Regions from separate parts of the Oceanispirochaeta sp. genome, predicted to be linked through region 1. Evidence: riboswitches for the same ligand, from Rfam matches in the RefSeq annotation. Region 1 holds a riboswitch; the other holds the start of a gene.

Evidence for each region. Region 1 has a riboswitch for cobalamin ahead of PF479_RS04765 (hypothetical protein). Riboswitches for the same ligand answer to the same signal wherever they lie in the genome.
Region 2: it holds a riboswitch for cobalamin, as region 1 does, so the genes downstream of both, PF479_RS13910 (corrinoid protein) here and PF479_RS04765 (hypothetical protein) in region 1, are expected to answer to the same signal.

Annotation. Positions count from the first base shown of each region.
Region 1 is NZ_JAQIBL010000092.1:358-3,492, forward strand. It holds partial or broken gene PF479_RS04755 (TonB-dependent receptor) at 1-530, opposite strand, end outside; gene PF479_RS04760 (hypothetical protein) at 527-1,453, opposite strand; gene PF479_RS04765 (hypothetical protein) at 1,454-1,930, opposite strand; cobalamin riboswitch at 2,039-2,227, opposite strand; gene PF479_RS04770 (hypothetical protein) at 2,263-2,886, opposite strand; gene PF479_RS04775 (pyridoxal-phosphate dependent enzyme) at 3,043-3,135, shown strand, end outside.
Region 2 is NZ_JAQIBL010000252.1:2,763-5,897, forward strand. It holds gene PF479_RS13905 (aldose epimerase family protein) at 1-639, opposite strand, end outside; gene PF479_RS13910 (corrinoid protein) at 844-1,482, opposite strand; cobalamin riboswitch at 1,594-1,784, opposite strand; gene PF479_RS13915 (PocR ligand-binding domain-containing protein) at 1,912-3,135, opposite strand, start outside.

The DNA of each region.
Region 1 (3,135 bases):
GCCCCGGTGTAGGTCTGAAAGGAACCGGCAGAGAGGGACACTCCCCCTTCAGGAAAAGGGGAGGCTTCTTTTTTCGTAATGATATTGATGACCCCGCCGAAGGCTCCTTCCCCGTATACGGCGCTGTTGCCTCCCCGGATCACTTCGATGCGTTCGATGTCTTTGAGTGAGAAGGAGTTCAGATTGACAGTATCCCCTTTTCCGTTGTTCTGGGGGACTCCGTTGACAAGGATCAGAACCTGCTGGCCGCTGCTGCCCCGGATGCTGACAGTGGAAGGTTCCAGTGTGGTTCCAGACCGGCTGACAGTCACACCCGGCGAGACCTGCAGAGCTTCGCTGACAGTTCGGGCTCCCATCCTCTCCCAGCTCTCTTTTTCGATGACCGTTTTCTGCCCTGAGGCCGTATCCGTGGTAGACCGTTCACCGGTAATAATAATCTTGTCGGATTCGGGAGGCTCGGAAGCATTTTGTGCCCCCAGGGAGAGAGTCAGAAACAGCAGACCAGAGAGTAATCCGGCATGCCTTTTCAACTGCCGCCTCCGGCAGGTTCTGTGTTGATACCTAAGGCAGACATCAGGTTGGCACCCAGGCACCATGTCTTGTCGTAGTCCTGACCATCCAGAATGGTATCGTCATCTATGATTTTCAGGTACTTCATTTTTCCATCAGACGGCCAGGGATCACCGTCATGGTAAAAGTCATCTAAATTGAAACCGATGCCTCCCAGGTTCACATCGGAGGCAGTGAAATAGCGGCTCACTGTGACACCAGTCATAGGAACCCATTGATCGACTCCGCTCAGGTTTTCAAGGCTTTCGGCCTGAATGTCTGTGCGGAAGTTGGCCCAGCTCGGTTCATTGCCGTGCAGATTCTTTACAGAGGCATAGCTATAGTTTCCATTGCTGCTGTCGGGTGTAGGGTTTTCAACAAACTCTTCGTTGTTGTGGCTGTACCATTTCACTCCGTCCTCTGAGACTTCCACATGGGCCAGTTCGGAGCATAAGCCATCGGCCTTGCTGCCCCAGGCGAAGGTCTTGGCAAAGGTGATAAAATCATCTCCATCACCGTTTATGATGACAAAACGGGGGTCAAATCCCCAGACTCCCCAGCCGTTGACTCCCAGGGGGCAGGTTTTTCCCTCACCGCTGGTCCCCGAGCCGGAACCTTCAGGTGGCCCCAGAGCATCCAGGGTATACTCCACGAGGGGATGCCCCTCGCTGTCGGTATACTCACCGCCCTGCCTGGATGTGCCCACGATGCCGGGAGACCATTCAATAAAATTGGTCAGGTAGACATTGTCGGGGTAGGCGGGGTCTGAGGCCAGCAGCTCCTGCCAGCTCATTTCTTCTGCATCATCCGGTGCTACTGGTGAAAGAGGAGTGTTGCTATCACAGCTGAAAAAAAGTAGAAACAGCCCTCCTAAAAGGGCTGCTCTACAGATGCGTATGAGCATTTATAGTTTTGTTGTACTTGAGAAACCACCGAAAAATCCTGTCGCCTCGGTAGCCCCTACAATAGCATCTTCGGGGGTATCAAAATACTCTTCAGTAACAAAATTATACCCTTCTGAATAGTCCATGGAAGTTCCCGCAATGAAATTTTCCCAGCGGAGGACCATATACTTGTTATTGTCAAACTGGATAACTATATAACCATGTTCTCCTTCTCCGCTTTCCCCTCCGTTCCATCCTGAGTTCTCGAAGCTGACAATCTTGGCTGAATATAAAAGCTCTCCACCAGAATAGTTTTGAAAAACAGTTTCTGTAAGGACAATTTTGCTTTCATAAGTTACACCGTCCCATACATATCCTGTATCCCATTCACCAATAATTGCCAAAGAAGCTTCGTCACTGCTATTCAAATCACAGGACATAAATCCTGTAATGACGAGGAGAACCATTAAAAAGAGAGAGAGTTGTTTGATTTTCATTTTCCTTCCTGTTGCGGCGGGAAAAAAAGACAGGATTGGCTCTAAAGTAATAAATAAGACTAAATATTACGGATAGAGCATATCTCCCGGCTTATTCCACGAAGCCTGAAATACATTTTTTCAACACCAGAGTTTCCTGACTCGGGGCCTGCCGAACTGCCCTTCCCGGTATTTTCATACCAGTGGTATTGCAGTCGGTCTCGCTCCCTTACAGTGGCGGGTCCGTGAAGGCTTTTAACCTTACTTCCTCTGAAATATTGATCCTCTTATTGAACACGGGATTTAACATCCCATCTATAAAACTATTGTGATTCTCTTGTAGAATCTTACTGTTAAATCCAGCCCAGGGGGATAAACGCGAGCATCATGATGAGGTTCAAGGCATAGAGGGACCCCAGGAAGATCTTGTTTGTTCTGGCCCTGGCATCATAACAGAGGAAGGCTGCTAAAAAGAAGGGAATGTAGATGAATATCCACACAGTCAGCATGCCCCACCAGGGATAAACCCAATGGAAAATGGGAGATGCCGCCAGGGGAATCTCGATAAGAGCCACCAGGAAGGCGTTCACAACGGCTAAGAAGATTCTGTTGTTGATCCCCAGCATCTTCATGTTTTTATCTTCTGGAAGGACCTTTGACAGGATCAGTCCGGAAACGGAAAACATAAAGCTGATCTCAATTCCCACTCCGATAAGGATTAGAAAGGTTGTGCCGCCGCTGGCTGTCCAAAGGGCATGGCCCGAGAAGTGCTGAATCAGAGCATTCACAATTTCAACGAACCAGTGGACACCATAAAGGGCCAGTCCGGCTGCTATCTGCTTCCATTTTTTATTTTCTATGGCAGTCATATACACATAGAGGACAAAGGCGAGACAGATGACCATCATCCAGTTGAAATTATCCAGCTTTCGAAGATTTTCCAGCGCAGCGGCTGTGGTTTCCGGCTTATTAAGCATTAAATTCTCCCTATCATTTGTAAACCGTGACATTCTTTTGAGATTGTTGCATTTTCTGCTATAAATAACCAGAAATGTTGCATAAAAAAAATACTATAGTAGTAGTTTTTAAAGCAATTCCACTTATACTTCACAGCAATGGAAAATGGTGAAAAATTGAAGAATCCGATGATGGATGAAGCCCAGGGAAATCTATTGCAGGTTTCCGGAGAAATCAGTGATCTGATAAGCTCCAGCTCCAATCATGAC
Region 2 (3,135 bases), on a different contig from region 1:
TTGCTTTTCATCCACGGGAAGATAAAAGGGGCAGTCTAACTGTACTCTGTGATCCAGAATAGTGGCTTTGTGTATTCCCCCCAGATTAAAGTAACTATGGTTAGTCAGATTGACGGGAGTCGCCTTATCTGTGACGGCTTTGTAGTCTAATATCAGCTCTCCCCCGGAGGTCAGGGTATAGGTCATGGTGGTGCTCAGATTTCCGGGAAACCCCTCTTCACCATCGGGGCTGAAGGCATTCAGGATCACACCCACTGCGTCCTTTTTTTCAAAAGGGCTTATGAGCCAGTTCTTTCTGTCAAAGGCGTTCTCAACGCCTCCATGGAGGCAGTTGGTTCCATTGTTCTGAGGCAGTTTGTACTCCTGACCTTCCAGAGTGAAGCGTCCATTCGCTATGCGGTTGCCGAATCTTCCAATGGCGGCACCAAAGAAAAAGCGTGTATCCGTATATTCTTTTAAGCTGTCGAATCCCAGAGTTATCTCTTCAATTTTTCCCTGGCGGTCTGGACACTTTATCGATGTGATAACCCCGCCGAAGCTGGTTATCTGAACAGAGAGTCCGTTGTTTCCTTCCAGGGTATACAGATCGGCAATGTTTCCATCGGGAAGAGTACCAAAAACCTTTTTGCTTATTTTCATATCCATCTCCTCATTTGTTCTCCAGGCTGCAGGGCCTTGGTTGGTTATAATGTGCTACCAGAAGTGGGCGCATTTCCGGCGGGTTATTCTCATTGGACCGAAGGGCCTTTTGGTGTATTCAAATTGGAATAAAAAAAACTCCAGCATAACCGGAGTTTTATTGTAGTCCAATAGTTGGTTTAAGCCAACTATGAAAATCTGAGATTATTTTGAGCAGACTTCCAGGGCTTTGTCTGCAGCCGTGGCTGCGTCGGGAGTGTAGATATCGGCACCGATGGAATCGCAGAAAGACTGTGTTACAGGAGCTCCGCCAATCATGATAGTGATTTTATCTCTGATACCCGCATCAACTGCTGCTTTCACAACATTTTCCATCTGAGTCATTGTTGTTGTTAAGAGAGCAGAAACGGCGATGATATTGGCATCATTCGCTTTTGCGGATTCCACATACTGCTCGGGAGATACGTCTGTACCCAGGTCAATGACTTCCAGCCCCTTTCCTTCGAGCATGATTTTAACAAGGTTCTTACCAATATCGTGAAGGTCTCCCTTCACTGTCCCCAGGACTACTTTTCCCTTTGTTTCGGCACCGCCGGCTTCCAATTCTGATTTGAGTACTTCCAAACCGGCATTCATGGCTCTGGCAGCTATCAGAACTTCGGGAACGAATACCTGATTGTTCTTGAATTTCACTCCCACAATATTCATGGCCGCCAGTAGGGCGTCATCCAGAATAGTCTGAGCAGGAATCCCTGCATCCAGGGCTTCCTGACATAATTCTTTTACTTCTTTTGCTTTACCTTTCTGCATCAATTCGGAAATCTGTTCGAGATCTGCCATCATGTTTCTCCTTGGTTGAACCGGGTTTTCCGGTTCTGTATTAAGTTAAATCGTCTAATACATTCGACTTAATCCACGAAGTGCGAAATGCGGCATACGGCGAGGTAGGATCTACCCCGGAAACCGGTCCATAAGAAGTATCCTGACTTGCAGTTCATTCTCCCCTGAGCCTTCCCGGTAAACTTTGTGCTTCCAGTGGCATGATTCAGGTTTGTCCCTGCTCACAGTGACGGGATCGTGGAGGATTCTCACCTCGCTTCCTTCATTCTGAACGATTAAAGTATGCTATGACAATAAGGTGCCGTATTGGAATTTATCTGTAATTTTTGGTAAAAAATGGGGAATTAGGTAAAAAATAATCCATATCAAATTACTAGCAATTAGGCGTGAAAGCATCGAAATGTGAATATAAAGGATCTACCGAATATCTTTTTAATGAATTTCCTGTGTTTTCAGATCAATTTTCCCTCGCTTTTCTCTGTATTTTCCAGGAGATAGATCCGTCATTTTTTTAAAAACTTTCGTATAGTAGCTCTGATCTTCGTATCCGACCATCCCGGCAATTTCAACGAGTGAGAATTTGCTGTTCATTAAGAGGTTCTTGCTTTTATTGATCCGCACCTGATTCAGATAGGTGTTAAAATTGCATTTCATCTCTTCTTTGAATATTTTACTGAAGTAGGCCGGACTCAGATAGACCGCAGAGGCCACTTCATCAAGAGTGACCTTATCCGCATAGTTTTTGTTGATATACTGAATGGTCTGATAGATGGCATCCGCATGTTTGACATCCCTCAAGTCAAAGACCAGGTCGGAGAAGCGTACGATGACCCTGGCAAGCCAACCCGCCAGGCCTTCAACCGAATTATAATTATTGATTTCTTTCAGATAGTTATAATTCATCCCGAAAATCTGTTCGGCATCGGCGCCGCCTTCCACGGCAGCCCTGGACAGGAGGATCAGCAGCTCTAATACCCTGGCCTTCACCACATCATATTTTCCCCCGGAGGAAAAGAACACTGCTCCGAGGATCTCATTGAGTACCCGTCGGGCTTCTTTGGAATCACCGGTCTGAATAAGATGGAGGAGCTCCCTTTCTTTCTCGATGGGATACTGGGAAAATTCTGTGTCTTTATACTCCATCTGTTTGATGTACTGAATATACTCTGAAATTTGAGACTGCTGGTCCATCGAGTCTTTTTTGGAAGTCAGCTCTGAATGATCACCTTCAATGAGATGAGAGGCGGTAATGAGCAGTAATTCGGAAAGGGCTTTCGCCTTTTCGGTTGTGACCAGGGGAATCTTTTCAAGATTCTCTCTCAATCCGGCTTGTTCGACAGAATCTTCGCCGAATTTTGATTTCAATTCCTCTATGAGCTCATCCGTTTCAATAATCAGTGACGGGCCCGCGATCAGCGCTCCTGTCATGAGTCCTTCCTCCATAAGGGGGGAGGCCCAGTGAAGCATATTGATGGGACAGAAGTAGATATAGCTCCCCCCGAACCGTTCTGCCTGGTAGCCGCCGTAGAGGTGAGCCTGGCGGCAGTCTGCCTTGTTGTCGCATAACTGATTCAATTGGGTGCAGAAAGGACAGACCCCGTCCTGGGCCCCGTCTTCATTCAGTCTGTATCCTTTATTGTTTATAACAAAACAATC